DNA from 3 places in the Streptomyces sp. NPDC079141 genome. Region 3 is predicted to be linked to each of the others. Evidence: riboswitches for the same ligand, from Rfam matches in the RefSeq annotation. Region 3 holds a riboswitch; each other region holds the start of a gene.

Region 1 (10,174 bases), on a different contig from region 3:
ATGAAGGGGACCTCGCTCTTGGTGGCTTCGAGCAAACCCTCCTCGACGGCCGCCAATCCGGCCTGGACATCGGCTTCCAGAGCCTGGTCCCGCACGCTCAGCCCGAACGGCCCGACGACGGTCACGAGGGGTCTCCTGTCTGCTGGTGTCTACCGGCGGTTACGCGGTTTGTCGATAGGTCGCTGCCATCACTCAAGTCAGCGTATCCGGTCACGTTTCGATCACCGCTGCCGCCCACCCGTCCACCGCGGGCGGTATCGGATCACGCCGGTTATGTTTTTGATCACCTGATAAGAACGGACATCTATCGACTTACGTGGAGATAGTGGAGCGTGTCTCAAACCGCAGTCGATGTGAAGACGGGATCACACCGATGCGCATCCGTACGTCCTTCCCCTTCGAGACCACTCACGACGACCTCTGGATCCCGCTCGCCGACGGCACCCTGCTGTACGCGCGCGTGTGGCGCCCGCTGACGGACGAGCCCGTACCGGCGCTCCTGGAATACCTCCCGCACCGCCTGACCGACTCGACCGCTCCGCGCGACTTCCAGCGCCACCCCTGGTACGCCGGCCACGGCTACGCCTCCGTCCGGGTGGACGTCCGGGGGCACGGCAACAGCGAGGGCATCCCGACGGACGAGCACTCGGCGACGGAGCTGTCCGACGGGGTCGAGGTGGTGAACTGGCTGGCCGCGCAGCCGTGGTGCGACGGCGGCGTCGGCATGTTCGGCATCTCCTGGGGCGGCTTCACCTCCCTCCGGATCGCGGCTCTGGCGCCCGAGCCCCTCAAGGCGATCGTCACGGTCTGCTCCGGCGACGATCGCTATGACAACGACGCGCACTACCTGGGAGGTTCCGTCCTAGGGGTGGACATGCACGCGTGGGCCGCCACCCTGCTGGCCTTCGCCTCCCGGCCGCCCGACCCGAGGTACGTCGGCGGGAGCTGGCGCGACATGTGGCTCAAGCGCCTGGAGACGCTCGAACCGTTCCTGCACACCTGGCTCGGCCACCAGACCCGGGACGACTACTGGCGGCACGGCAGCGTCCGCGAGGACTACGGCGCGATCGACGCGGCCGTCCTGGCGGTGGGCGGCTGGCACGACCCGTACCGCGACACGGTGCTCCGGCTCGTCGAACACCTGCCCGCCGACCGGGTGCGCGGCCTGATCGGGCCCTGGTCGCACCAGTACCCCGACCGCGGCCTGCCGCCCGGCCCGGCGATCGGCTTCCTCCAGGAGACCCTGCGCTGGTGGGACCACTGGCTGAAGGGCACCGACACCGGGGCGATGCGGGAACCCCTCCTGCGCTCCTACGTCAGCGACTCCCACCCGCCGGCCACGGTCTACGACACCCTGCCGGGCCGCTGGGTCGGCGAGCCCGCCTGGCCCTCCCCGAACGTGCGGACCGTGACGTACGCCCTCCAGGGCGCCCCCGCGCTCGTCCGCTCGCCGATGCAGACCGGCCTCGACGCCGGTCGCTTCCTGCCGTCCGGGAACGACGCCGATCTGCCGCCCGACCAGCGGGAGGAGGACGCGCGCTCGGCCTGCTTCGAGTTCGCGGTGGGCCAGGAGACCTGGGCGCTGGGCAGACCGCGGGTGCGGCTGCGGCTGACCTCGGAGGTGCCGCGCGGGCAGGTGATCGCCCGGGTGTGCGACGTGGCCCCCGACGGCTCCTCGACGCTGGTCACGCGCGGGGTGCTGAACCTCTCCGCCCGCCTCGGCCGCGACCGGGCGGTGCCGTGGGAGCCGGGCGCCACTCAGGACGTCTCCTTCGAGCTGAACGGCATCGGCCATGCCTTCCCGGCCGGCCACCGCATCCGGCTCGCGGTGTCCTCGGCGTACTGGCCGTGGATCTGGCCGCAGCCGGAGTCGGCGGCGGGCTTCACCCTGGACCCCGCGGGCAGCTTCCTGGAACTGCCGGTACGCGCGCGTGAGGCCTCTTCGAGCGTGGCATTCGAGGAGCCGGAACAGGCCGAGCCCATCGGCGTGAACTACCCGATCACCCTGGACGAACCGCGCCCCGAGCGGCTGGTCGTGCGTGACGTGGCCAAGGACGAGTGGCGGCTGGAGGTCGACCCGCGCAACGGCGGCACGCGCGTGTACCCGGACGGTCTTGAGTTCACCGAGGACGCGCTGGAGACGTACACGATCCGCGGCTCCGATCCCCTGTCCGCCCGGGCCCGCTCGGAGTGGTCGATCCGGCTGCACCGCCCGGAACTCGCGTGGGACACGACCGTCCGGACCCGTTCGGAGCTCACCTGCGAGGCGACGGACTTCGTCACCTCCAGCGAGGTGATCTGCACGGAGGGCGGAGAGGTGGTCTTCCACCGGACGTGGGAGAAGCGGATTCCACGGACGGCGGGCTGACTGCCACTTAGGGGACGAATAGCCTTTTTGCCCGATTCGGGATGCTTCCGCATGCGCGTGAGTTGACTCACGCCCGCACCCGCACAGGCGTCACACAGGCTTCGCCGTACGACCCTTTGCGGGCCGTCAGTTGAGGCTTGGCGACCGCAAAGGTTCAACCACCACGCATCCGTTGCGCAAAGATCAAACCGCTCGATATGTGAATCCGGTACTTGTTCCGGACATGTGCTCTCGCATACGTTCCCGGCCTGTCGGGCGGACGCCGAATCCTGCCGCCGCCCGGCTCCACCGAGATCTTCGTACGGCAGGAGCGGGGGACCCAGGTAAGTCGCCGGACCGGGCGTCTTCGGACACACCGGTACGGCTTGGGGTGAAGTCGCGCCCTTCATGTGCGCGGCCGGGCAGCTCCCGCCCGAACCCGACAGCTCACCTCGCAGGCGACGGAGAGGAACTTCGCCATGCCTGCTGCCGCTCAGCACCGTCGCACCAGCCGCGTCGCCCGTAAGCTCGCCGTCCTCGGCACCGGAGCCGCCGTGCTCGCGCTGCCCTTCATCGGCGCGACCAGCGCCTCCGCGGCCACCCCGACCGTCACCACCGCCGCCTCGCTGGGGTACGCCAACAACCTCGACGGCTGGATCCGGGCATCCCTCCAGGTCATGGCCCAGAACGGGATCCCCGGCACGTACGACGGCATCTACCGCAACGTCATGCGGGAGTCCTCCGGCAACCAGTACGCGATCAACAACTGGGACTCCAACGCCGCCGCGGGCACCCCGTCCAAGGGCCTGCTCCAGGTCATCGACCCGACCTTCCAGGCGTACCACGTGTCCGGCACGTCCTACGACCCCTACGACCCGGTCGCGAACATCACCGCCGCCTGCAACTACGCCGCCCAGCGGTACGGCTCGATCGACAACGTGTGGGGCGCCTACTAAGGCCTGTCCCAGGCCTGGGGAAAGAGTCTTTCGAGGACGACGGCGATGCCGTCGTCCTCGTTCGACAGCGTGACCTCGTCGGCGACCGCCTTGAGTTCGGGGTGGGCGTTGGCCATGGCGACGCCGTGGGCCGCCCAGTCGAACATCGGGATGTCGTTGGGCATGTCGCCGAAGGCGATCGTCCGGTCCGGGCCGAGCCCCAGATACTCGGCGGCCAGCGCGAGCCCCGTCGCCTTGGTGATGCCGCATGGCTGAAGTTCGACGGTCCCGGGGCCGGACATGGTGACGGTCGCGAGGGAACCGACCACCGAACGCGCCGTCGCCGCCAACTGGTCGTCGGACAGGTCGGGATGGCGCAGCAGCACCTTGCTGATCGGCTCGCACCACAGGTCGTCACGGCGCCCCACCCGTACCGCGGGCAGCGTGGGGTGCGGCATCAGATAGCCGGGCTCGATGAGCGTGAGCCCGTCGACTCCGTCCTGGTCGACCGCCGCGTACACCTGCCCGACCTCGGCCTCGATCTTGCCGAGCGCGGTTTCGGCCAGCTCCCGGTCCAGGGTGACGGACCACAGCAGCCGGTCCGCGCCGGCGTCGTACACCTGCGCGCCCTGCCCGCACACCGCGAGCCCCGTGCTGCCGAGGTCGTCCAGCAACGGCCGTACTCTCGGCGCCGGCCGACCCGTCACCACCAAATGCCGGGCACCGGCCGCCGCCACCCGCGCGAGCGCGCCGAGCGACCGGTCGGAGAGCGTGTCGTCGCCTCGGAGCAGCGTTCCGTCCAGATCGGTGGCGATGAGTGAATATGCGATGGGTGCGGCCATGATCAGAGAATACGGACAGGACGCCCCTGCGACTCAGCGCGAACCGGACGACCACGGCGTCCTCCGCCGCCCCTCCCGCCGCTCCCAACTCCCCTGTCACGATCAGCTTTTCCCTCCCATCGGTGGTGAGATGGGAGCACTGTGCTGACGGAAGAGGGGCAAGTGGCATGACGGAACAGGGCAGGACCTTCTCGACGCATCTCCGGGATGCCGCCGTCGGCATTCTGGAGCGCTTCCCGGAGGAGCTGAAGCCCGAGATATACGCGCTGTCCTTCCGCATCTGGCGCGTCGACGACGACGACCGCCGCCCGTACGTCGCCATCGGCTACAACACGGAGACCCAGTACGAGTTGGAACGGCACCCGGAGGACCCGGGCGAGGCCCGCTGGAACTACGCCTGCTGGCTCCTGGACGGCTTCGAGACGCTCGGCAACGTGCCCGAGGACCCGGTCGGCGCGTCTCTGTACGAGGACGAGGTCAGGCACCTCGGCCTGTGGTTCGAGGAGGACGAAGAGGAGGAGGCGGAGGAAGGGGAGGCGGAGGACGAGGACGCGACCGACGCCAAGCGCGAACTGCTCCAGGTCCACTTCGCCGACGCCTGCATCGACCTCGCCCGCCATCTGCATGCCGACGGCCCGATCCAGCGCGTCTTCGGCCGCCCGCTGCCCGTCGTGGTCTTCGACATGTACTGCCCCGGCTGGGAGGTCGAAGCCACGGAGGCCGCCAACCCGCCCGAACTGATCGAGGACTTCCTGACCTGGCAGCGGGAGGCGGGCCACTTCGACGACTGACGCGGGCGGCGGCGGGCGGCCGTATCGATGACTGGCCCCGGCCAGCAGCAGGCGGGGCGCTTCGGCGCCTGGCCCCGGCCCCCCTCCTTCGGCACTGCCCAAGACGGCCGCCCCACCCGTAACGTGTGCGGCGACGACACGGACCCGTGGCACGCACGAGAGTGAGGCAGCACCCATGCCCCCCTTTGATGTCCCCGAGGGCGACCCCTTCGGCCCGCACAACCTTCCGTACGGTGTCTTCTCCGTCCCCGGTTCCGACGCCGCGCCCCGGGTCGGCGTACGGCTCGGCGACCACGTCCTCGACGCGGGCGCGGCGGCGCTGGCGCTCGACTCCCCGTACGCCTCCCTGCTCGCCCGGCCGACCCTCAACCCGCTGCTGGCCGCGGGCCGCACGGCCTGGTCCGACGTGCGCCGCGCGCTGACCGCGTGGGTGACGGTGCCGTCCCACCAGGAGGCCGTCGCGCACCTCCTCCACCCTCTGTCCTCGGTGACCCTGCACCTCCCCTTCGAGGTCGCGGACTACGTCGACTTCTACGCCTCCGAGAACCACGCAAGGAACGTCGGCCAGATGTTCCGCCCCGACGCCGCGGACTCCCTCACCCCGAACTGGAAGCACCTGCCGATCGGCTACCACGGCCGCTCCGGCACGGTCGTCGTGTCGGGAACGGACGTCGTACGGCCCTCGGGCCAGCACAAGGCCCCTGCCGACGCGGCACCCGTCTTCGGCCCGTCCGCCCGCCTGGACATCGAGGCCGAGGTCGGTTTCGTCGTGGGGGTGCCTTCGCAGATGGGCCGGCCGGTGGAGCTCGCCTCCTTCCGGGAGCACGTCTTCGGCCTGTGCCTCCTCAACGACTGGTCCGCCCGCGACATCCAGGCCTGGGAGTACGTCCCCCTCGGCCCGTTCCTCGGCAAGTCCTTCGCCACGTCGGTCTCGGCATGGATCACCCCGCTGGACGCCCTCGACGAGGCCCGCGTGGCACCGCCGCAGCGCACGCACGAGCTGCTGCCCTATCTGAACGACGCGGCCGAGGAGCCCGGCGGCTACGACCTGCGTATCTCCGTGGCGGTCAACGGCCATGTGATCTCCGAGCCTCCCTTCTCCACCATGTACTGGACGGCCGCCCAGCAGCTGGCCCACATGACGGTCAACGGCGCCTCGCTGCGCACCGGCGACCTCTACGGATCCGGCACGGTCAGCGGCCCGACGGAACGCGAACGCGGCTCCCTGCTGGAGCTGACCTGGAACGGCCGTGACCCTCTGGAGCTCCCCGACGCCAAGCGGACCTTCCTGGAGGACGGCGACGTGGTGACGCTGTCCGCCTGGGCACCCGGCGCGGGCGGGGTCCGGGTCGGTCTCGGCGAGGTCAGCGGGCGGGTGGTGACCGGGTGACAGGGACCCTGACCGGGTGACAGGCACGTAACCGGGCGACAGGCACGTAACCGGGTGACACGCACCGTGCCCCGCTGAACGACCCACGCCCACAGGTGAGTTGACGCTCGTGGCCGACTCACGCGGGTGAACCGGTCTCCTCTCGCCGGAGAGCGGCGTGCGTACCGATGGCGACCATGTGCCGGACGCCCCTTGCCGGTCGCCGACGTCTGCCGCGCGCCGCCCGCCGCCGTCATACTTGGCGGCGGGCACCTGCGCGCGGCCCACACCCCGCACCGGCCGCGCACAGCCCGCCCCGAAGCCGACCCCTCTCCGACCAGGATCCGGAGCCCGTGGCATGACCGTCTGCCTGCTCCTGCTGAGCGTCGTCGCCCTGACGGCCGCCGTGCCGGCGCCGCGTTCCCTCACGCGGGCCGCATGGCCCGAGCGGGAGCCCGTGGTGGCACTGTGGGTGTGGCAGTGCCTGGTCGCCACCGTCATGCTGTGCTGCCTGACCGCGCTCGTCCTGGGCGCGGCCGCCGTCTTCCACACGGTCCGCAACCACGTCTTCGCGCCCGCACCGCCCGCCGTGACCGCGGCGTACGACCTCTCCACCGCACCGGCCTGGGCCGCCGCCTTCACCCTGCTGCTGGCCTGCGGTGCCGCCTGGACGACCGCGATGCTGGCCCGCGAGCTGGTCGAGGCGCGCCGCAGCCGCGGCCAGGCCAGGGCCCACCTGCGCGAACGCGCACCCGATCTACCGGCCGGCCTGCCCGCCGCGCGCGGCCCGCTGCTGGTGCTGGAGGACGAGTACCCCGACGCCTGGTGGATGCCCGGCAACCCGCCCCAGCTGATCGTCACCACGGGCGCCCTGCACCGCCTGACCGACCACCAGCTCGACGCCGTCCTCACCCACGAGCGCGGCCACGCGCGGGCCCGCCACGACTGGCTGCTGCACCTCTCCACTGCCCTGGCCACCGGCTTCCCCCGCATTCCGCTGTTCGCCCACTTCTGCGACCAGACCCACCGCCTGGTCGAACTGGCCGCCGATGACACGGCGTCCCGCCGGTGCGGCCATCTGACCACCGCGTTGGCGCTGATCGAGCTCAATCAGCACCGGGGGGTTCTGTCCTGCGCGTCCAGCCACCGACTGCTGGGCGAGCGGGTGGACCGCCTGCTGGAACCCCAGCCACGACTGGACCGCCGACACCGGGCACTGGCTACGGCGACGGCGGCATTGGTGCCGCTGCTGCCCCTACTGATCGTTTTCGGGCCGGGGTTGACGGCGTTGGCGTAGGCGGGGGGTAGGCCGGGGCGCCCCTGTCGGGGCGCTGGCGTAGGCCGCGCAGACTGCGCCCACGCCCACCCCGCGCCCGTCCCCGGCTCCGGGCCCCCTCAGATCCAGTCGTCCGGCTCCGGCTCCTCGTTCATCTCCGGCCAGTCCTCCCCCGCGGGCTCACGCTCCCCCGCCTCGGACACCGTCGCCCCCAGTGAGGCGAGCACCCCGATCACGCCCTCCCCGTACGTCACCAGCTTCTTCTCTCCGACCCCGCTCACCCCGGCAAGCTGCTCCACCGACGTCGGCCGCACCGTCGCAATTTCCCGAAGCGTCGCGTCGTGGAAGATCACATATGCCGGAACTCCCTGCTCCCGCGCCTGCTCCGCCCGCCAGGCCCGCAGCGCCTCGAAGACAGGCACCAGCTCCGCCGGCAGCTCGGCCGCCGCGGCCTTCGCCTTGCGCTCGCCCTTGGCAGAGGACCCCGACGCCGACCGCGAGGACGCCGGCTTCTTCGGCTCCTTGCGCAGCGGCACCTCCCGCTCCCGCCGCAGCACCGTCCCGCTCGCCTCGGTGAGCACCAGCGTGCCGTACTCCCCCTCCACCGCGAGGAGCCCCTGCGCCAGCAACTGCCGGACGACGCCCCGCCATTCGCCCTCGCTCAGTTCCTCGCCGATGCCGAAGACGGACAGCTGGTCGTGGTCGAACTGGATCACCTTGCCGGTGCGCTTGCCCAGCAGGATGTCCACGATCTGCACCGCGCCGAACTTCTGCCCCCGCTCCCGCTGCAGCCGTACCACCGTCGACAGCACCTTCTGCGCCGCGATGGTGCCGTCCCAGGTCTCGGGCGGGGTGAGGCAGGTGTCGCAGTTGCCGCAGCCCGTGGGTTCGGGCTCCTGGCCGAAGTAGGCGAGCAGCTGGCCGCGCCGGCACTGTGCCGTCTCGCACAGGGCGAGCATCGAGTCCAGGTGGGAGGCCGCCCGGCGCTGGAACGCCTCGTCGCCCTCCCCCGACTGGATCAGCTTGCGCTGCTGTATGACGTCATTGAGGCCGTACGCCATCCACGCCGTCGACGGCAGTCCGTCACGTCCCGCCCGGCCCGTCTCCTGGTAGTAGCCCTCCACCGACTTGGGCAGGTCCAGGTGGGCGACGAACCGTACGTCCGGCTTGTCGATGCCCATACCGAAGGCAATGGTCGCCACCACGACCAGCCCGTCCTCGCGCAGGAAGCGGGACTGGTGCGCCGCGCGTGTGCCCGAGTCCAGGCCGGCGTGGTACGGCACCGCCTCGACGCCGTTGCGGCTCAGGAACTCCGCTGTCTTCTCCACGGAGTTGCGCGAGAGGCAGTACACGATGCCCGCGTCCCCGGCGTGCTCCTCGCGCAGGAAGCTCAGCAGCTGCTTCTTGGGGTCGGCCTTCGGCACGATCCGATACTGAATGTTGGGCCGGTCGAAGCTGGCCACGAAGTGCCGGGCCGTCGGCATGTTCAGCCGCTGGGTGATCTCCTGGTGCGTCGCGTGGGTGGCCGTCGCCGTGAGCGCGATCCGCGGTACGTCCGGCCAGCGCTCGCCGAGCAGCGAGAGGGACAGATAGTCGGGCCGGAAGTCGTGGCCCCACTGGGACACACAGTGCGCCTCGTCGATCGCGAACACCGCGATCTTGCCCCGGGAGAGCAGATCCAGCGTGGCCTCGACGCGCAGCCGCTCCGGAGCGAGGTACAGCAGGTCCAGCTCCCCCGCCAGGAACTCGGCCTCCACCACCCGGCGCTCGTCGAAGTCCTGCGTGGAGTTGATGAACCCGGCACGCACGCCGAGCGCCCGCAGCGCGTCCACCTGGTCCTGCATCAGCGCGATGAGCGGCGAGACGACGATGCCCGTACCGGGTCTGACCAGGGACGGAATCTGGTAGCAGAGCGACTTGCCGCCGCCGGTCGGCATGAGGACGACGGCGTCGCCGCCGGCCACCACATGCTCGATGACCGCCGCCTGCTCACCGCGGAAGGCCTCGTATCCGAAGACCCTGTGGAGCGTGGCCAACGCCTCGCTGTCGGCTACCGCTGTCATTGCACCGATCCCGCCCGTCCCGCCCATCGCCGTGCCCCCGTCCGTCGCTCCTCGACCACTGCGTCCACGATAGGCGTCCGCACCGACAGCGCCGGAGTTATCCACAGGCTGCTCGATGACGTTCGGTAGTCATTCGAATGGCTGTAGTCATCTGGCAGGGGCCCCACCGGCCGGGACATGCTCTTTCGGACGGGACAGGGGGAGGCCCGACCCTCTTCGACCTCGAAGGACGGCGCGCCGTACAAGCCGCGCCTCCCCGCTGCAAGGAGTCACACCATGTCCCGTCGGTCCCTCAAGGCCGCCTTCGCCGCCGCGATAACCGCGTCGCTCGCGCTGACCGCCGTCCCCGCGCATGCCGCCCCGGACCCCGACCCCCTCGTCTGGGCCGACCTCACCGGCACCTATGCGGCGACCGGTGTCTACCAGTACGAACCCTTCGCCGTCGCGGACGGATTCAAGCCCACGCCCTGCGCCGAAATGCCCCCGGACGGCGGCATGGGCTACCACTACTTCAACTTGGAGAACATCGACAAACTGACCCCCTCGACGCC
Region 2 (10,174 bases), on a different contig from region 3:
GGGATCGTCGGGCTGTCCACCGCGTATGCGATCACGCGGGCCGCGCCGGGGACGCGGGTCACCGTGCTGGAGAAGGAGGCCGGGCCCGCCCGGCACCAGACCGGGCACAACAGCGGGGTGATCCACAGCGGGATCTACTACCGGCCCGGCTCGCTGAAGGCGCGGTACGCGGTGCGCGGGGCCGCCGAGATGGTGAAGTTCTGCGCCGAGTACGACATCGACCACGCCGTCACCGGGAAGCTGATCGTCGCGACCGAGCGGGCGGAGCTGCCGCGGCTGCATGCGCTGGTGCAGCGCGGGCGGGAGAACGGCATCCCGGTGCGGGAGCTGGGCCCGGCGCAGATCGAGGAGTACGAACCGGAGGTGCGCGGGCTCGCCGCCATACATGTGGGGACCACCGGGATCTGTGACTTCGTGGGGGTCGCGCGGCGGCTGGGCGAGGCGTCCGGGGCGGAGATCCGGTACGGCGCCGAGGTCGTACGGGTGGATCGGCGGCCGTCGCTCGGGGTTGCCGTTCTCACGGCCGGCGGGGACGTCGTCCGCGCGCGGGTGCTGGTGAACTGTGCCGGGCTCCACTGCGACGAGATCGCGCGGCTCACCGGGGACGAGCCGGGGATGCGGATCGTGCCGTTCCGGGGGGAGTACTACTCGCTGGCGCGGCCCTCGCTGGTGCGGGGGCTGGTGTATCCGGTGCCGGATCCGGCGTTTCCGTTCCTCGGGGTGCATCTCACGCGCGGGATCGACGGGGATGTGCACATCGGGCCCAATGCGGTGCCGGCGCTGGCTCGGGAGGGGTACGGGTGGGGGGTCGTGCGGCCGCTTGAGCTGGCCGGGACGCTCGGGTGGCCGGGGTCCTGGCGGATGGCTCGGCAGCACTGGCGGTACGGGGTGGGGGAGCTGCGGCGGTCGGTGTCCAAGGGGGCGTTCACGGAGGCCGTGCGGCGGTTGTTGCCGGTGGTGGAGGAGGGGGATCTGGTGCCTGCGGGGGCGGGGGTGCGGGCGCAGGCGGTGTTGCGGGACGGGACGTTGGTGGACGACTTCTTGATTCGGGAGGGGGCGCGGGTGGTGCATGTGCTGAACGCGCCTTCGCCTGCGGCGACCGCTTCGCTGCCGATCGGGCGGGAGGTTGCGCGGCGGGCGTTGGGGGTGCTGGGCGGGGTGTGACGGGCCGGGCTCGGGTGCGCCAAGGGTTTCTCGCCCCCGCCGCCCCTACCCGTCCTCCAGGGGCTCGACCCCGCCCAGGGGCTCCGCCCCTGGACCCCATCGGCCTGAACGGCCTCGTCCTCAAACGCCGGACGGGCTGGTGGGTCCTCCTCCCGTAAAATCAATCCCACTGTGTCTGACTCCATCAACGCCCCCGAAACCCCCCAGCCCCCCGCCCACCGGCCAGGGGTGTCCATTCGGCATACCCGGGACAAGGGGGAGCCGCGGTTTCCTGATGGGCCCAAGGCTGATCCGGCCGGGTCGCACTTCGAGCGGCGGATTCGGAGTTTTCAGCCGCGGCGGAGTCGGGTGACGGCCGGGCAGGCGGACGCGTTGCAGCGGCTGTGGCCGAAGTGGGGGCTGGACATCGACGGGCAGCGGGTCATCGACCTGGGTGAGCTGTTCGGGAACGACAACCCCGTCGTGCTGGAGATCGGGTTCGGGATGGGCGAGGCCACCGCGCAGATGGCCGCCGCGGATCCAAGGACCAACGTGCTCGCCGTGGACGTACACACCCCTGGGCAGGGCAATCTGCTCAACCTCGCCGATCACCATGGTCTGTCGAACGTCCGCGTCGGCAATGGCGACGCCATCATCCTGCTGCGCGAGATGCTCGGCCCTGACTCGCTGGACGGTCTGCGCGTGTACTTCCCGGACCCCTGGCCCAAGAAGCGGCACCACAAGCGGCGGCTGATCCAGCCCGAGTTCCTCAGCCTCGCCGCGACCCGGCTCAGGCCCGGCGCGATCGTGCACTGCGCGACGGACTGGGAGCCGTATGCCGAGCAGATGCTGGAGGTGCTGACCGCGCATCCGGAGTTCGCGAACACCCAGGCCGACGGCGGTTTTGCGCCGCGTCCGGAGTTCCGGCCGCTGACCCGTTTCGAGGGCCAGGGACTGGACAAGGGACATGTGGTGAACGACCTGCTCTTCCGCCGCGTACAGCACGCATAACGAACCCCCCACCGGCGCCTGAGTCCAGCTCGCCCTCCTGCGGGCTGCGCCCTTCCCTCGTTAGGGTCAATGCCGTGGCCACCTGTCCCCCGTACCCGACGCAGCCCACCGGTCCCGCCGGCGGCGCACTGCGGCACGCGCACTGGTGGCAGCGATGGGGGTCCCCCCGAGACCGAGCGCAGTCGAGGGCTTGGGGGAGGGTGCGCTACGGCGCGCTGATCACTCTTCTGACGCTCTCCGGGCTGGTCATCCTCGCCCTGGTGCGCGAGCAGACCGGCACGCAAGGGTTCCTGGTCGGTCTCGGCCTCGCCGTCCTGCCCGTGCCGCTGCTCATAGCCGCCTTCCGCTGGCTGGACCGGGTCGAGCCGGGCCCGTGGCGGAATCTGCTGTTCTCCTTCGCCTGGGGCGCCTGCGCGGCGGCGCTGATAGCGATCGTCGCCAACAGCTTCGCGACCAGATGGATAGCGACGGCCACCGCCGATCCGTCCAGCGCGGACACCCTCGGGGCGACCGTCATAGCGCCGATCGTGGAGGAGTCGGCCAAGGCCGCCGCCGTACTGCTCGTCTTTCTCTTCCGGCGGCGCGACTTCACCGGGATCGTCGACGGGGTGGTGATAGCCGGGGTCACCGCCACCGGCTTCGCGTTCACCGAGAACATCCTCTACCTCGGTACCGCCTTCGGTACCGACCAGCTGACCGGCGACTCGGGCATCGCCTCCGTCACCGCGGCGACCTTCTTCGTGCGCATCGTGATGTCGCCCTTCGCGCACCCCCTCTTCACCGTCCTCACCGGCATCGGCTTCGGCATCGCCGCGCTCTCCGGCGACCGGCAGCGCTGGCGGCGTGTCCTGCTGCCGCTGTCCGGGCTGCTGCTCGCCATGGGCATGCACGCGATGTGGAACGGCTCGTCCACGTTCGGGCCGTACGGCTTCTTCGCCGTGTACGCGGCGATCATGGTGCCGGCCTTCGGGCTGCTGACCTGGCTGGTGATCTGGACGCGGCAGCGCGAGCTGCGCACCGTGCGGGAGGAGCTGCCCGCCTACGCCGTCGCCGGGTGGCTGACGCCGGGCGAGCCGTTCGCGCTGGCCTCGATGCGGGCGCGGCGCCTGGCCCGGCAGTACGCGCGGCGCCACGCCGGGAAGCGGGCGGCGCGGGAGGTGGCGCAGTACGAGGCGTACGCGACCTCCCTGGCGTTCCTGCGGCACCGGGGGCGTCGCGGACGCGCGGGCGCCGACTTCGTCGTACGGGAACGGGAGCTGCTGCACGAGCTGTGGCGGCGCCGGGAGATCGCCCGCCCGGCCCTCGACCACGCCGCCCGGGTCAGCGCGCCGCCGGTGGCCGCACCGCCCTGGCCGGTGCACGGCGTGCACGGCGTGTACGGGTATCCGGCGCAGCCCGCCTACCCCGCGCAGCCTGCGTACCCCGCCTATCCCGCGTACAACCCGTACCGGTCGTAGGACAGCTCACCGGCCGTGCCACGCGAAACCGGCAGCCCTGACGTCGGGGGGTGAGCGTCAGGACTGCCGGGGTTCAGTGAGCGCGTGCGTTCAGGGGGTGAGGCCCTTGCTGCGCAGCCAGGCCAGCGGGTCGATGCCGGAGGTGGAGCCCTCGGGGTGGACCTCCATGTGCAGGTGCGCCCCGGTCACGTTGCCGGTCGCGCCGACGCGGCCGATGACGTCGCCCGTGGTGACCTTCTGCCCGACGCTGACGCTGATCGACGACTGGTGGGCGTACCAGATCTCGGTGCCGTCCTCCAGGGTGAGCACCGTCTTGTAGCCGTAGGAGCCGTCCCAGCCGGCCGAGGTGATCGTGCCGGTGTGCACGGCCTTGATGAGCGTGCCCGTGGGCGCCGCGAAGTCGAGGCCGGTGTGGTACCCGGAGGACCACAGCGAGCCGGCCTGACCGAAGGTCGAGGTGATCGTGTACGAGGAGGTCGGCAGCGCGAACTGCTTGGCGAGGGCGGCGAGGCGCTCGGCCTCGGCCTTCTCGCGGGCCTCCTCCTCGGCCTTGGCCTTGGCGGCGGCGGCCTTGGCCTCCGCCTCCTTCTCGGCCTTCTCCGCGGCTTCGGCGGCGGCCTTCTCGGCGGCAGCGGCGGCGGCCTCGGCGGCCTTGGTGTCGACCTGGTCCTGCTGCTGCTCGGCCTGGGCGATGATCCGGGCGCGCAGCGCCTCACCGGCGTCGGCGGCGCCCTGGTCGGTGTCGGTGGAGGTGACGCCGATGTTGCTGAGCGGGGTGGCCTCGGTCGCGGGGGCCTCGTCCGCGGAGTCGTTGATCAGCGGCAGGTCGGGCATGGTGATCGCGACCGGCGGCTTGCCGGACTGCGCGCTGGCCATGCCGCCCGCGCCGACGGCGGCTATGACGCCGACGCCGAGAACCGTGGAGCTGCGGGCGAGTCCCCCGCCGCGCTGCTTGGCGACCCGGTGCTTGCCGCGTACCGGGCGAATGGATTCCGCGGTCGGGTTCCACTCCTCCCACGGGCCCTCGTCGGTGCGGTAGCCGCCGTAGCCGAAGGTGTCGTCACTTCGCTGGCTCGGCACGAACGGGGCTTCAGGGGCAGGGCGGTTGGACGCCACGTGGGCGTGCTCCTTTCCTTCCTTCTCGCCTACCGGGTTAGCTGACGGGTTCGGAGCAGGAAGGTCTCCTACGCGCGTATATCAGCCGCTTCCGCATGGCTGACTACGCCCGATTCACCCCAAGTTGGTGGTTCCCCGGTTCCCTTGCAGGATTCGGCGCGTGCGCACGGAGCCGACTCTTGTGACGGCTGGGACGACCGCGCTGCGTTATCGAACGTTAATAGACCCGGGGCTCGGATTCCAAGCCGTTCCACTTGATCGTTAACGTTTTCAGCCTGGACTTTCGGGTCACCGGGGGTCTAAATCGGGCGAGTTGGCCAAGGCTCAGGAGCCACACAGGTAATGACGGTATGTCAGTTGTTATGCGGAGGGCGCCCACGCGATCACCCCCGGTGACAACGATCAAGGGCGGCGTACGGCCAGCAGTGCCATGTCGTCCGTCATGCCGCCCCCGGAGTGCAGGCGCACCTCATCGGCGAGGGTGGCAAGAAGTGTGCGGAGCTCGGGGAAGGTGCGGCCGGTGAGCCGCTGCTGGGGGTCGTAGAAGGCACCGTGCCGGTCGCGGGCCTCGGACAGGCCGTCGGTGTAGAGCAACAGGGTGGCGCCGGCCGGGAAGACGGCCTCCGCCGCGCGGTCGGGCCAGCTGCCGAGGTCGCCCATGCCGAGCGGCAGGGCGGGCTCCGGGGCCGGCAGCGGGCGCAGGGTGCCGTCGGCGTACAGCAGCAGCGGGGGCGGGTGGCCGCGGTTGACGATCCGTACGGCCCCCTCGCCGTGCGGGATCTCGGCGAGGACGGCGGTGGTGAACCCCTCGAAGGCGTCGGTGCCCTCGCGCCGGGTGCCCTCGCGCGCCAGCGCCCGCTCCAGCCGCTGCGCGACCCCTTCCAGGCTCGCCTCCTGCTCGGCGGCCTCCCGGAAGGCCCCGATGACTACGGCGACGGCGGCCACCGCGCCCATCCCCTTGCCGCGCACATCGCCGACCACGAGCCGTACGCCGTACGGGCTGTCCTGCACCGCGTACAGATCGCCGCCGATGAACGCGTCCGCCTGCGCGGCCTCGTAGCAGGCCGCGATGTCGAAGCCGCCGATCCGTTCGACGGGCCGGGGCAGGACGGCGCGCTGGGCGGCCTCGGCGATCTCGCGGGCGGAGGCGAGCCGTTCGTCACTGCGGCGCACGAGCTGGTTGATGAGGACGGCCAGGACGGAGACCGTCGCCACGGTGACCAGCTCGGTGACCGCCTCGACCTCGAAGACGATGTCGAACCTGATGTGCACCGCGAGAACGACCAGGATCGACAGGACACCCGTGAGCACGGTGCCGCGGCGGGAGAAGAGCGGGGCGGCGACCAGGGGCGCCGCGGTGAAGAAGGGGGCCGCTGAGAAGGTCTCCGGGGTGGTGTAGTCGTAGACGGCCCCGCCGACGATCAGCAGGGCGGGCAGCAGCCGGACGAAGGTACGGGCGTACGAGATCCGCCGCCGCTCGCCGGGGCCGGGGCCGGCGTCCTCGGCGAGGGTGCCGGCATAGGGCGCCTCCTCGTCCACGTCACCACCAGGCCGCACCAGTCGTCTCCCACCATGCACGCCCGCCCTCGGCGGTCACCGTCCCGTCCGTCCAGGGTTCACGGAGCGGGGGCGGGGGGCGAGCGGTGAGGGCCGACCGGATGACCGTGCGCGCACGGGAAAAACACCGAGGGCCGGAACCCTTTCGGATTCCGGCCCTCGGCCTTCAGTAGCGGGGACAGGATTTGAACCTGCGACCTCTGGGTTATGAGCCCAGCGAGCTACCGAGCTGCTCCACCCCGCGTCGGTGAAACCAATAGTACGCCATCCGCAGGCCGCAAAGCACATCGGTTTCTCAGGCGGCCGGATTGGCCGCGTGGGTGAGGGTCTCCCAGGAGACGAAAAGGCCGTCGGTGCCGGCGGGCCGGGTCTCCTCGGCGAGCCTGCGGGCGGCCGGGACGGAGCCGTGGCGGCGGTCCTCCAGGTGGTTGAGGGCGACCTCCAGGTCGGGGCCCATGGTCCGGGTGACCTTGCCGCCGCACAGCCAGGCCGGCGCGGACTCGCCCATCTGGTGGCGGGAGTGGAGCTCCAGCGCGGCCTTGAGCCGGACCTCGACCTCGCCGTAGAGGTCGACGCCCTGGTGCCAGGCGGTCTCTGCGATGTGGGCGGTGGCGGCGATCGCGTAGCCGACGTGCTGGAGGTTGCGGCAGGTCTCCTGGGAGACGCCGTCCTTGTAGGTGGCCTGCCGGAACCAGTACGAGGCGAGCTTCTGCGGGGTGTTGACGGTCGATCCGGCCGGGGTGAGCGGCAGCTTGCCGTCCTTCTCCAGGTAGAAGTACGCGGGCACGCGCTCGCGGAAGCGTTCCAGGGCGTGGGCGAAGGTCTCGCGGTCGTCGAGGAAGACGGCGATGCCGATGGCCGCGTCGGTCGTGACGAGGTCCCAGTTGCCGTTGAAGTCCGGGACCTTCCTGGCGACTTCGGGGAGGTGGGCGGTGCGGAGCATGGTCTCGAAGCGGCGCACCCGGTCGGCGGGCCAGCCCGCGCCCTCGCTGTGCCGGACGATCTCGGCGGCCCGCGCCCAGGACGACCCCGCCCAGCCGGCCTGCAGCCCGGCGTTCTCCCCGGTGTGCCGCTTCAGCTTCGCCGACCAGGCGTCCATGATCTCCCTGGCCTTCACGGCGTGCTGCCGCTTGCCGGTCACCGTGAACAGCAGGGCCTGCGTATAGGCGGCGATGGCGTCCTCGCGCTCCTCGACACACCCGCGTCCGGCCTTGTCCCCGGCAGGACAGTTGACGGTCTCGTACGGCTCCGCGCGGTACTTGTACGCGCCGTACTTGCTGTCCCGCATCCCGAGGTAGGCCTTCAGCCAGGGCTGCTTCCCGGCGGTGGCGTTCTTCCGTACGGCATCCAGCTGGGCATTGCTGACGAGAACCCCGGGATGCGTGAACGCCGCGTCCGCCGGCAGCGCACGGGCCATGGCCCGACCATCGGCCCCGGTCGCCGCGCAGGCGGTGCCGAGGAGGGGGGCGAGCAGGAGTACGGCGACAAGTCGAGCTGACCTCATAGAGGGAGCGTGGGCCTCCGGCCGGGGGTGCGCAGGTTGGGTTGGGCCGATTGGACTGGGGGGCGCTGCACCTGCATAGCTGCGGGCAGTCGTGCCGCTGGGGCGGCCCGCTGCCAAAGAGAGGCGGCACCCCGTTAGCGCCGGGTTGCGCACCCACCCCCGGTCAGTCGAACCCCGGTTCAGCTCACCAGATGCCGGTTCGGGGCCTTCGCAAAGCCCTCGTACTCCGGCAGCACCACCACATCCACCCCCGCCGCAGCCAGCACCCCGCTCCCGTCGGCCCCCGCCACAAACGTGTCCGGCTCCCGCCAAGCGGTCACCACCCTCCGCACCCCCGCATCCAGGATCAGCCGAGAGCAAGCAGCCGGACGGGACGCCCTCCGGGCGCACGGCTCCAGGCTGCTGTACACCGTCGCGGACACCAGCCGCGGATCGGCGGCGTCGATCTTCGCCAGCGCGGCCTCCTCCGCGTGGACGACCGGATCGTCCCCCTCCCGCGAGTGCCCGCGCGCGAGTTCCGTGCCGTCGGCGGCGACCACGACCGCCCCGACGCTGAACGCCGTCTCCGAGGGCGGGCACAGCTCGGCCAGTTCGCAGGCGAGCCGCAGCCAGTGGTGGTCGGCGGCGGAGGCCGACCCCCCGGTTCCGGGGGCGGTCGGCAGGTAGCGCATGAGGACCACGTCCTGGATCTGCCGGGTTTCGACGAGCCGGAGCCGGCCGGACTGGTAGCCGCCGGGGCCGAAGAGGCGCGGGGCGGCCGGGTCGCCGACGAAGAGGGGGGCCAGCACCAGCTGGAGTTCGTCGGCCAGCCCCTGCTGGAGCAGCTGGGTGTGGATCCGGCCGCCGCCCTCGACCATGAGACGGCGTACACCCCGGGCGTACAGGTCCGCCAGCAGCAGCCGCCAGTCGAGGTCGGGGCCGCCCAGCGGGACCACGTCCGCGGCCAGGCCCAGCGCGCGTGCCCGCTCCGCGCCCTTCTCCGTCGTATAGACGACCTTCTCGCCGCCCGTGTGCCAGAACCTCACCGCCGGATCCAGCTCGCCCGTGCCGCTGACCGTGACCTTGAGGGGGTACTCCGGCCGCCCGGCCGCCACCCGCGCCGCGCGCCGCTCCGGCGAGTTCACCAGCAGCCGCGGGTTGTCGGCGCGGATCGTCCCGGCGCCGACCAGGATCGCGTCCACGGAAGCCCGTACCTCGTCGACCCGGTCGAAGTCGGCCGGGCTGGACAGGAGCAGCCGCTCGGGGCCGGTGTCGTCCAGGTAGCCGTCGAGGGAGACGGCGGCGGACAGCAGGACGTACGGCTTGGGCATCGGCGCGCTCCTGAACAGACGACTGCTTGGTTCAAGTTTGAAACAAACCTACACTGGGGACATGACGACCCGCTGGCTCAACCCCGAGGAGCAGCGCGCCTGGCGCGCGTACATCGGCGCCGCCCATCTCCTGGAGGACGCACTCGACCGGCAGCTCCAGCAGGAGGCCGGCATGCCGCACCTCTACTACTCCATCCTGGCAACCCTCTCCGAGGCCCCGGAGCGGCGGCTGCGCATGACCGATCTCGCGGAGCAGCTAAAGATCACCCGGAGTCGGCTGACGTACGGGGTGACGCGGCTGGAGAAGGACGGGATGGTGCGGCGCGAGGCCTGCCAGTGGGACAAGCGCGGCAGCATCGCCGTACTGACCGAAGACGGGATGGCCGTCCTGGAGCAGGCGGCGCCCGGGCATGTCGAGACGGTCCGCAGTCATCTCTTCGACCGGCTCAGCCCCGAGCAGGTGGCGCAGCTGGAGCAGATCTTCACGGCGGTCTCCGAGGGGTTCCGGCAGGAGGAGGCCGAGGCGGCACCGTGGCGGCGGCGGTCCGGCACCTGTTCATGAGCCCGGCCACAAAATGAGCCCGGCCACAAATCCGTTGCTTCAAATTTAAAGCATGGGGTAGGGTCGGCGACCGTAGAGCTGTTTCAAATCTGAAGCAGATATGCCTACGGACCGGAGTACCCGCATGACCGACTTCCCCGCCGCCACCCCGCGCTCCCGCGTCCGCGTCCCGCTGCGCTTCGGGGACGGCTACGGCGTCGACGCCGAGCTGGTCACCTTCCACGGCCTGGCCGACGGCCAGGAGCACCTCGCCGTCGTCCTCGGTGAACCAGGACCCGTCCCCCTGGTCCGGCTGCACTCCGAGTGCCTGACCGGCGACGTCTTCGGCTCGGCCCGCTGCGACTGCGGCCCCCAGCTGCGCGAGGCCGTCGAGCGCATCGCCGAGCGCGGGGGCGTCCTGCTCTACCTGCGCCAGGAGGGCCGCGGCATCGGCCTCTACAACAAGCTCGACGCGTACGCCCTCCAGGACCAGGGCCTCGACACCTACGCCGCCAACACCGCCCTCGGCCTGCCC
Region 3 (10,174 bases):
GTCGTCAGGTCCAGCGGGGGCAGCGGCCGCAGCCCCTCGGAGAGGCACGCGTCGTACGTCAGCAGCCCCAGGGACTCGGAGTTCCCGAGGATCGCCACCCGTGGGCCGGCCGGCAGCGGCTGGCGGGCGAGCAGCAGCCCCGCGTCCACGAGTTCGGTGATCGTGTCCACGCGGATCACGCCGGCCTGCCGGAGCAGCGCGGAGACCGTGGCGTGCGGCAGCCGTGTCGCCCGTACCGCGTGCCCCTGGGGCGCGGCCCCGCCGTGGCGTGCCCCCTGGACGACGACGAGCGGCTTGCCGGCCGCCGTGCGCCGGGCGAGGCGGGTGAACTTGCGCGGGTTGCCGATGGACTCCAGGTACATGAGGACGACGTCGGTGTCCGGGTCGTCGTACCAGTACTGGAGTACGTCGTTGCCGGAGACGTCGGCCCGGTTCCCGGAGGAGACGAAGGTGGACACGCCCGTGTCGCCGGTGACCCCTCCCCCGCGCCGGTGCAGCCGGGACAGCAGGGCGATGCCGATGGCGCCGGACTGGGCGAACAGCCCGATCCGGCCGGGCCTCGGTGTCTCGGGGGCCAGGGAGGCGTTGAGCCGGACGTCCGGCGAGGTGTTGATGATCCCGAAGGCGTTCGGACCGATGAGGCGCATCCCGTACGCGCGTGCGTGCCGGACGAGTTCGCGCTGTCGCTCGCGGCCTTCGGGACCGCTCTCGGCGTATCCGGCGGAGACCACGACCAGCCCCTGCACGCCGTGCTCGCCGCACTCGCCGACGACCTCGGGGACCTGGTCGGCCGGAACGGCCACGACCGCGAGGTCCACGTGCCCCTCGATCTCCCGCACCGAGCGGTACGCGGGCACGCCGTCGACGTCCTTCAGGTCCTCGGGGAAGGCCTTGTTCACGGCGTACAGCCGGCCCGTGAACCCGGCGTCCCGGATGTTGCCCAGGACGCTGCGGCCCACGCCGCCCGGAGCGCGGCCGACCCCGATGACGGCGACGGAGCCGGGCGTCAGCAGCCGCTGCACGGACCTCGCCTCGGCGCGCTGTTCGCGCGCGTACTGCACGGCGAGCGACCGGTCGGTGGGCTCCAGGTCGAACTCCAGGCGTACGACGCCGTCCTCGAAGCTGCGCTTCTGGGTGTATCCGGCGTCCGTGAACACCTTGATCATCTTGGTGTTGGCGGGCAGCACCTCCGCGGCGAAGCGGCGGATCCCGCGCTCGCGGGCGACGGCGCCGATGTGTTCGAGGAGCGCGGAGGCTACGCCGCGCCCCTGGTGGGCGTCCTGGACCAGGAAGGCGACCTCGGCCTCGTCGGCGGGGGCCGATGCGGGCATACCGTCGGCGCCAATGCGGTCATAGCGTACGGTTGCGATGAACTCGCCGCCGATCGTGGCCGCGAGTCCCACCCTGTCCACAAAGTCGTGGTGCGTGAAGCGGTGGACGTCCTTGGCGGACAGACGCGGGTAGGGCGCGAAGAAGCGGTAGTACTTCGACTCGTCCGAGACCTGCTCGTAGAAGCTGACCAGGCGCTCGGCGTCATCAACGGTGATGGGGCGGATGCGCGCGGTGCCGCCGTCGCGCAGCACCACGTCGGCTTCCCAGTGGGCGGGGTACTCGTGCCGGTCCGACGCGCTCTGCATGGGGCCCAGAGTACGGCTCGCGTACGACAACGGCGCGAGGCAGTCTGTGGAGGACGAGTGTCGGACCGAGGCCGCGGTCCGACGACCACACGGAACGGGACGAAGGACCGTTCCGAGCACGCTTCACGTGTGGAACACTGGTCTAGACAACCTGAGAACCTGAAGGGCAGCATCACATGGCTGAGCGCCGCGTCAACGTCGGCTGGGCCGAGGGCCTCCACGCCCGCCCCGCCTCCATCTTCGTCCGAGCCGCCACGGCCGCAGGCGTCCCGGTGACGATCGCCAAGACTGACGGCAACCCCGTCAACGCGGCCTCCATGCTGGCCGTTCTCGGCCTGGGCGCCCAGGGCGGCGAGGAGATCGTCCTCGCCTCCGAGGCCGAGGGCGCGGACATCGCTCTCGACCGCCTCGCGAAGCTGGTCGCCGAGGGTCTTGAGGAGCTCCCCGAGACCGTCTGAGCACCCCTCGCATGAGCGGTGAAGCCGCGCCGGCATTTCCTGCCGGCGCGGCTTCGCTGTTTTCGGGCAGACGGCCGCCGGAATTCACGGCACACCTGAAAAATGGCAGCGGAAATTACCCGCCGCCGAATATCATCTCTTTGTATACGGCCACCGTGTTAATGCCGCAGGCTCGGCATGTTTACGGGATGTTGCGAATTCCTCACACGCTCCGCGCGATCACCCCCGCCGGGGAAGCGCAGCCGGTGCACGCCGCTCGACCGTTCGGTGTGCAGGGCCGTGATCGCCCGCGCCCGCTCGCTGTCACCACGCGCCACCGCGTCCACGATCGCCCCGTGCTCCGCCCAGGACTCGGCGGGGCTGACCGGCGCGTCCACCGCGTACATCCAGGCGATCTTGTGGCGTAGCTGGGTCAGCATCGAGGTCAGGGCCGGGCTGCCGGAGGCCTGGGCGAGCGTCTCGTGGAACCAGCCGCCCAGGGAGCGCAGATCCTCGCTGTTGCCCCGCCTGGCCCGCTCCTGCCCCAGCCTGACGAGGCCGCGCAGCACCTTCAGGTGGGCCTCGGTGCGCCGCTGGGCGGCCCTGGCGGCGCCGAGCGGCTCCAGGAGCGTACGCATCTCCAGCAGGTCGGCGGCCTCCTGCTCGGTCGGTTCCGCCACGCACGCGCCCGCGTGCCGCCGGGTCACCACGAAACCCTCCGCCTCCAGGGTGCGCAGGGCCTCCCGGACGGGGACGCGCGAGACGCCGTAGCGGCGCGCGAGCAGTTCCTCGGTGAGCCGGCTGCCGCGCTCGTAGACACCGGCGACGATGTCGTCCCGGATCGCCGTGCATACCGAGTGCGCCGGAATACGCATGACCGACCTCCGCTTTAATCCCCGTGAAACGTCGACGATTGACGCGTGTTCAGTGACTCTATTGCAGTGAGCCGGAATTTCCGATGGCGGGCCGGAATCCATGGATATTTTTTGGACAGTCGGGGCGCAGAAACGACGAAAGCCCCGACTCGGGGAGCCGGGGCTTCAGGAGGTGGAGCTGCCTGTCGTCAGACGTTCACGCCGTGCGAGCGGAGGTAGGCGACGGGGTCGATGTCGGAGCCGTACTCCGCCGTCGTACGGGCCTCGAAGTGCAGGTGCGGTCCGGTGACGTTGCCGGTCGCGCCGGACAGGCCTATCTGCTGGCCCGGGGTGACGGTCTGACCGACCGAGACGCCGATGGACGACAGGTGGCCGTACTGGGTGTACGTGCCGTCGTTCATCTTGATCACGATCTGGTTGCCGTACGCCCCGCCCCAGCCGGCCTCGACGACGGTGCCCATGCCGACCGAGCGGACGGAGGTGCCGCTGGAGGCGTGGAAGTCGACGCCGGTGTGGCTGCCGGAGGACCAGACGGCACCGCCGGCCTTGTAGCTGGTGGAGACGTAGGAGCCGGCGATCGGGGTGACGAAGGTGTTGAGGCGCTTGCGCTCGGCCTCGCGCGCGGCGCGCTCCTTGGCCTCGCGGGCCTCCTTGGCCGCCTCGGCGGCCTTCTTGCGCGCGGCCTCCTCGGCCTTCTTGCGCTGCTCCGCCTCGTCGGCGGCCTGCTGCTGGGCGGCGGCCTGGGCGTCGATCTTGTCGGCGATCGAGTCGCCGATGGTGATCACCGGGGTGAGGCCGGTCTGCTCGGCGGTGGCTTCCGCGGCGAGCGCCGGGGCGGCGAGGGTGCCGATGACGCCGGTGGTGGTGAGTGCCGCGACGCCCGCCGCACGGGCGGTGGTGCGCTGCATCCTGCTGGGACGACGGTGCTTCCCGGTGGCGCGCGTGAACGCCATGTAGTGGCTGATCCTTTCCTTCCCTCTCGCCTACCGGGTTAGCTGACGGGTTCGGAGCAGGAAGGTCTCCTACGGACCCCCTCGCGACACGCGCGGGCGTCCGATTCACCCCAGGGACTGCGATGGGTCCCCGGCTCCCCTGGCTCGCGCCGTACGGGGACTCGGCGATGACTGTCCGGTGCCGCGGACGCGGCGCACTGCTCGGACGGACAGCCCGGATGACGCTAAAGGGGACAACTTTCAATCCCCAAACGGATCACGGCTTTTGTAGCGCATGCCACAGGTCAGACAGGCAACCTCTCACTCAATTCGGACATTAAGGGGCCCTGGTGACACATCAGTCACCAGGGCCCCTGCGCGCGCGTGCCTCTATTCCGCGGACACCACGGTCACTTCACCGATGCCGAGGGCCTCCACCGGCTCCTTGATCGCCGCCGCGTCGCCGACGAGGACCGTGACCAGACGGTCCACCGGGAACGCGCTCACGACGGCCGCGGTGGCCTCCACGGTGCCGGTCACGGCGAGCCTGCGGTACAGCGTGGCCTGGTAGTCGTCGGGCAGGTGCTGCTCGACCTGGTCGGCCAGCGTGCTCGCCACGGCCGCGGCCGTCTCGTACTTCAGCGGCGCCACCCCGACGAGGTTCTGCACGGCGACATCGCGCTCGGCGTCGGTGAGCCCCCCTGCGGCGAGCGTGCGCAGCACCGTCCACAGGTCCTCAAGGGCGGGGCCGGTGTTGGGGGTGTCGACGGAGCCGCTGATGGCGAGCATCGCCGCGCCCGAGCCGTCCGGGGCCGAGCGCATCACCTGCGCGAAGGCCCGCACACCGTAGGTGTAGCCCTTTTCCTCGCGCAGGACCCGGTCCAGGCGGGAGGTGAGGGTGCCGCCGAGGCAGTACGTGCCGAGCACCTGCGCGGGCCACACCAGGTCGTGCCGGTCGGGGCCGACGCGGCCGATCAGCAACTGCGTCTGGACGGCGCCGGGCCGGTCCACGATGACGACCCGTCCGGTGTCGTCGGCGGTGACCGGGGGCACCGGCCGCGGCTCGGCCCGGGAGCCGGTCCAGGCGCCGAGGGTGTCACCGAGGAGCGCGTCGAGGTCAGTGCCGGTCAGGTCGCCGACGACCACCGCGGTGGCCGTGGCGGGGCGTACGTGCTTCTCGTAGAAGGCACGGACGGCCGCGGAGTCGATGCCGGCGACCGTCTCCTCGGTGCCCTGGCGCGGGCGCGACATGCGCGCGGTCACCGGGAACAGCTCCTTGGAGAGCTCCTTCGCCGCGCGCCGGGAGGGGTTGGCCAGCTCGTGCGGGATCTCGTCGAGGCGGTTGCGGACCAGCCGCTCGACCTCGCTGTCGGCGAACGCGGGCGCCCTGAGCGCGTCGGCGAGCAGACCGAGCGCCTTGGGCAGCCGGGAGACCGGCACTTCCAGGGAGAGCCGTACGCCCGGGTGGTCGGCGTGCGCGTCGAGAGTGGCGCCGCACCGCTCCAGCTCGGCGGCGAACTCCTCGGCGGTGTGCTTGTCGGTGCCCTCGGAGAAGGCGCGCGCCATGATCGTCGCGACACCGTCGAGGCCGGCCGGCTCGGCGTCCAGGGGGGCGTCCAGGATCACCTCGACGGCTACGACCTGCTGGCCGGGGCGGTGGCAGCGCAGGACCGTCAGGCCGTTGTCGAGGGTCCCGCGCGTGGGGGCCGGGAAGGCCCACGGCCTGGCCTCGCCCGCCTGCGGCTGGGGGTGGAATTCCATCGTGGCGAGCTCGGTCACTTGGCCGTCTCCTCGTTCTCGTCGCTTGCTTCCACGGTGGCCTGGGACTCCACGTCCTCGTCCTGCGCGTCCGCGACCGTCTCGGTGGGGACGGTCGGCTCGTAGACGAGCACCGCGCGGTTGTCGGGGCGCAGGCGGGCCTTGGCGACCTCCTGGACCTCCTCGGCCGTCACCTCCAGCACGCGCTGGACGGCGCTGAGGGCGAGCTGCGGGTCGCCGAACAGGACGGCGTAGCGGCACAGTTCGTCGGCGCGGCCCGCGACCGTGCCGAGCCGGTCCAGCCACTCGCGCTCCAACTGGGCCTGGGCGCGCTCCATTTCCTCGGCCGTGGGGCCCTCCTCGGCGAACCGGGCGAGCTCCTCGTCGATGGCGGCCTCGATGACCGGGACCTCGACGTCACCGGAGGTCTTCACGTCGAGCCAGCCCAGGGAGGGCGCTCCGGACAGCCGCAGCAGGCCGAACCCGGCGGCGACGGCCGTACGGTCGCGCCGCACGAGGCGGTTGTAGAGGCGGGAGGACTCGCCGCCGCCCAGGACGGTCAGTGCCAGGTCGGCCGCGTCGCACGCGCGCGTGCCGTCGTGCGGCAGCCGGTAGGCGGCCATCAACGCGCGCGCGGGGACCTCCTCCTCGACGACCTCGCGCAGCTGCTCACCGATGATCTCCGGCAGGGTGCCGTCGCGCGGCGGCTGCTTGCCGTCGTGCGAGGCGATGGAGCCGAAGTACTTCTCGATCCAGGCGAGGGTCTGCTCCGGGTCGATGTCCCCGACGACCGACAGCACGGCGTTGTTCGGCGCGTAGTACGTACGGAAGAACGCGCGCGCGTCCTCCAGCGTCGCCGCGTCCAGGTCGGCCATCGAGCCGATCGGCGTGTGGTGGTAGGGGTGGCCCTCCGGGTAGGCGAGCGCCGTCAGCTTCTCGAAGGCCGTGCCGTAGGGGACGTTGTCGTAGCGCTGGCGGCGCTCGTTCTTCACGACGTCCCGCTGGTTCTCCATCGACTCGTCGTCGAGGGCGGCGAGCAGCGAGCCCATGCGGTCGGCCTCCAGCCAGAGGGCGAGCTCCAGCTGGTGGGTGGGCATGGTCTCGAAGTAGTTCGTGCGCTCGAAGCTGGTGGTGCCGTTGAGCGAGCCGCCGGCGCCCTGCACGAGCTCGAAGTGGCCGTTGCCCTTCACCTGGGCGGAGCCCTGGAACATCAGGTGCTCGAAAAGGTGAGCCAGGCCGGTACGTCCCTTGACCTCGTGGCGCGAGCCGACGTCGTACCAGAGGCACACCGCGGCGACCGGGGTCAGGTGGTCCTCGGAGAGCACCACGCGCAGGCCGTTGGCCAGGCGGTGCTCGGTCGCTGTCAGGCCGCCGGAGCCTGCCTGGGCTGTGGCCGTGTGACCCATGGGCATGTACGTCCCTTCGATCGCGGACGCGGTCGTTGAAACCGCGGTTTTGCTGCCGGTCCTGCCACTGTATGCAAGCGTGCACAGCCTCGGCGAAGTTCCCGGGCTGCGTATGCCGAGGGCGGACGCCGACAGCGGATCGCGTAGCCTGCGGGCAACCGTCAGGGGAGGCGCCTCACCGCGCCGGGCCGGACGGCCTACGTCGGGTCCTGGTCCGGGTTGTCAGTGCCACGGTCCACAATGGTCCGCGTCAGACCCAGTTCACGCTTCAGCTAGAGCACCGACATGGGCGCCCCGTAGGTGAGCGCGAAGATAAGAAGGAGCCCAGGCAGCGATGGCCCGCCGCAGCACGAAGACCCCGCCGCCCGACGACTCGTTCGAGGAGCGGATCCTCGACATCGACGTCGTCGACGAGATGCAGGGCTCCTTCCTTGAGTACGCGTACTCGGTCATCTACTCCCGCGCCCTGCCGGACGCCCGCGACGGCCTCAAGCCGGTGCACCGGCGCATCGTCTACCAGATGAACGAGATGGGCCTGCGGCCCGAGCGCGGCTATGTGAAGTGCGCGCGCGTGGTCGGCGAGGTCATGGGTAAGTTGCACCCGCACGGCGACGCGTCGATCTACGACGCCCTGGTGCGCATGGCCCAGCCCTTCTCCATGCGCGTCCCCCTGGTCGACGGCCACGGCAACTTCGGCTCGCTGGGCAACGACGACCCGCCGGCCGCCATGCGGTACACCGAGTGCCGGCAGGCCGCCGCGACGAGCCTGATGACCGAGTCGATCGACGAGGACACGGTCGACTTCGTACCCAACTACGACGGCCAGGAGCGGGAGCCGGTGGCGCTGCCCGCCGCCTTCCCGAACCTCCTGGTCAACGGCTCCTCCGGCATCGCGGTCGGCATGGCCACCAACATGCCGCCGCACAACCTGGGCGAGGTCGTCGCGGCCGCCCGCCATCTGATCCGCCACCCGAACGCCGATCTCGACGCCCTGATGCGGCACGTCCCCGGCCCCGATCTGCCCACCGGCGGCCGGATCGTGGGCCTCTCCGGCATCCGGGACGCCTACGAGACGGGCCGCGGCACGTTCAAGATCCGCGCCACGGTGTCGGTGGAGACCGTGACGGCGCGCCGCAAGGGTCTGGTCATCACCGAGCTGCCCTTCACGGTCGGCCCGGAGAAGGTGATCGCCAAGATCAAGGACCTGGTCGGTTCGAAGCGGCTCCAGGGCATCGCCGACGTCAAGGACCTCACCGACCGCGAGCACGGCCTGCGCCTGGTCATCGAGATCAAGAACGGCTTCGTGCCGGAGGCGGTGCTGGAGCAGCTGTACAAGCTGACTCCCATGGAGGAGTCCTTCGGCATCAACAACGTCGCGCTGGTCGACGGCCAGCCGCTGACCCTGGGCCTCAAGGAGCTCCTGGAGGTCTACCTCGACCACCGCTTCGAGGTCGTGCGGCGGCGCAGCGAGTTCCGCCGCACCAAGCGACGCGACCGCCTGCACCTGGTGGAGGGCCTACTCACCGCCCTCGTCGACATCGACGAGGTCATCCGGCTGATCCGCTCCAGCGAGAACAGCGCCCAGGCGAAGGAGCGCCTGATGGAGCGCTTCTCCCTGTCGGAGATCCAGACGCAGTACATCCTCGACACCCCGCTGCGCCGCCTGACCAAGTACGACCGCATCGAGCTGGAGGCGGAGAAGGAGCGGCTCAACGAGGAGATCGCGGAGCTGACCCGGATCCTGGAGTCGGACGCCGAGCTGCGCAAGCTGGTCTCCGCCGAACTGGCCGCGGTGGCCAAGAAGTTCGGCACCGAGCGGCGTACGGTCCTGCTGGAGTCGGCGGGCGCCACGGCCGCCGCCGTTCCGCTCCAGGTGGCCGACGACCCGTGCCGGGTCCTGCTGTCCTCGACGGGTCTGCTGGCGCGTACGGCGAACGGCGAGCCGTTCCCGGAGGACGCCGACGCCAAGCGCACCAAGCACGACGTGATCGTCTCTGCGGTGCCGGCCACGGCCCGGGGCGAGGTGGGCGCGGTGACGTCCGAAGGACGTCTGCTGCGGATCAACGTCGTCGACCTCCCGCAGCTCCCGGACACGGCCGCGGCGCCGAACCTGTCGGGCGGTGCTCCGCTGGCGGAGTTCGTCTCCTTGGAGGACGACGAGACGGTGGTCTGCCTGGCCACGCTCGACGAGTCGTCGCCGGGTCTGGCGATCGGCACCGAGCAGGGTGTGGTCAAGCGGGTGGTGCCCGACTATCCGTCCAACAAGGACGAGTTGGAGGTCATCACCCTCAAGGAGGGTGACCGGATCGTCGGCGCGGTCGAACTGCGCACCGGCGAGGAGGACCTGGTCTTCATCACGGACGACGCTCAGCTGCTGCGCTACCAGGCCTCCCAGGTCCGTCCGCAGGGCCGACCGGCGGGCGGCATGGCGGGTATCAAGCTCACCGAGGGCGCCAAGGTCATCTCCTTCACGGCGGTGGACCCGGCGGCCGACGCCGTCGTCTTCACCGTCGCGGGCTCGCGCGGCACGCTCGACGACTCCGTCCAGACGACGGCCAAGCTGACCCCGTTCGACCAGTACCCGCGCAAGGGCCGCGCCACCGGCGGCGTCCGCTGCCAGCGGTTCCTGAAGGGCGAGGACTGCCTGTCCCTGGCCTGGGCGGGCGCGACCCCGGCACGGGCCGCGCAGAAGAACGGAACGCCGGCGGAACTGCCGGAGATGGACCCGCGGCGGGACGGCTCGGGTGTGTCGCTGGCTAAGACGGTGTCGGTGGTGGCGGGGCCGGTCTAAGCGAGGTCGAAGGCCTCGGGGGACTCGGAGGGTTCTGAGGGCTCGGGGGAGTCGGCGGGCTCTGAGGGCTCTGAGGGCTCGTCCTCCGAGCCCTGCACATAACGCAGAACGCCCCACATGTCGTGTTCGTCGGCGTGTGGGGCGTCGCGCTTGCACGCCTCCAGCTCCTTGCCGAGGGCGGGCGTGTCGATGCCGGAGCCGATGAGCACGAGCTGCGTGAGGCGGGCGTCGGCGGCTGCCGGCCAGGGCTGCGGGTAGAAGCGCAGGAACCGGCCGACGGCGTGCACGGCGTAGCGGTTCGCGGTGTCGTGCGGGCCGAAGTCGACGTAGCCCTTGAC

What was found. Region 3 has a riboswitch for cyclic di-AMP ahead of AB0Q90_RS40130 (M23 family metallopeptidase). Riboswitches for the same ligand answer to the same signal wherever they lie in the genome.
Positions count from the first base shown of each region.
Region 1: linked by a shared signal. The riboswitch ahead of AB0Q90_RS22900 (transglycosylase SLT domain-containing protein) and the one ahead of AB0Q90_RS40130 (M23 family metallopeptidase) in region 3 are both predicted to bind cyclic di-AMP.
Region 2: linked by a shared signal. The riboswitch ahead of AB0Q90_RS41475 (M23 family metallopeptidase) and the one ahead of AB0Q90_RS40130 (M23 family metallopeptidase) in region 3 are both predicted to bind cyclic di-AMP.

Region 1 covers NZ_JBFBLP010000008.1:172,162-182,335, reverse strand. The annotation lists gene AB0Q90_RS22910 (polyprenyl synthetase family protein) at 1-125, opposite strand, end outside; gene AB0Q90_RS22905 (CocE/NonD family hydrolase) at 374-2,368, shown strand; cyclic di-AMP (ydaO/yuaA leader) riboswitch at 2,619-2,821, shown strand; gene AB0Q90_RS22900 (transglycosylase SLT domain-containing protein) at 2,827-3,303, shown strand; gene AB0Q90_RS22895 (HAD family hydrolase) at 3,300-4,124, opposite strand; gene AB0Q90_RS22890 (hypothetical protein) at 4,292-4,915, shown strand; gene fahA (fumarylacetoacetase) at 5,091-6,305, shown strand; gene AB0Q90_RS22880 (M56 family metallopeptidase) at 6,643-7,581, shown strand; gene recQ (DNA helicase RecQ) at 7,680-9,650, opposite strand; gene AB0Q90_RS22870 (hypothetical protein) at 9,900-10,174, shown strand, end outside.
Region 2 covers NZ_JBFBLP010000033.1:4,563-14,736, reverse strand. The annotation lists gene lhgO (L-2-hydroxyglutarate oxidase) at 1-1,164, shown strand, start outside; gene trmB (tRNA (guanosine(46)-N7)-methyltransferase TrmB) at 1,336-2,154, shown strand; gene AB0Q90_RS41480 (PrsW family intramembrane metalloprotease) at 2,229-3,611, shown strand; gene AB0Q90_RS41475 (M23 family metallopeptidase) at 3,702-4,727, opposite strand; cyclic di-AMP (ydaO/yuaA leader) riboswitch at 4,739-4,896, opposite strand; gene AB0Q90_RS41470 (PP2C family protein-serine/threonine phosphatase) at 5,130-6,194, opposite strand; tRNA gene AB0Q90_RS41465 (tRNA-Met) at 6,455-6,528, opposite strand; gene AB0Q90_RS41460 (alginate lyase family protein) at 6,580-7,701, opposite strand; gene AB0Q90_RS41455 (dihydrofolate reductase family protein) at 7,968-9,098, opposite strand; gene AB0Q90_RS41450 (MarR family transcriptional regulator) at 9,160-9,660, shown strand; gene ribA (GTP cyclohydrolase II) at 9,785-10,174, shown strand, end outside.
Region 3 covers NZ_JBFBLP010000026.1:74,239-84,412, forward strand. The annotation lists gene AB0Q90_RS40115 (GNAT family N-acetyltransferase) at 1-1,637, opposite strand, end outside; gene AB0Q90_RS40120 (HPr family phosphocarrier protein) at 1,814-2,095, shown strand; gene AB0Q90_RS40125 (GntR family transcriptional regulator) at 2,254-2,949, opposite strand; gene AB0Q90_RS40130 (M23 family metallopeptidase) at 3,138-3,902, opposite strand; cyclic di-AMP (ydaO/yuaA leader) riboswitch at 3,915-4,079, opposite strand; gene AB0Q90_RS40135 (pitrilysin family protein) at 4,272-5,660, opposite strand; gene AB0Q90_RS40140 (pitrilysin family protein) at 5,657-7,051, opposite strand; gene AB0Q90_RS40145 (DNA topoisomerase IV subunit A) at 7,380-9,836, shown strand; gene AB0Q90_RS40150 (GTP-binding protein) at 9,833-10,174, opposite strand, start outside.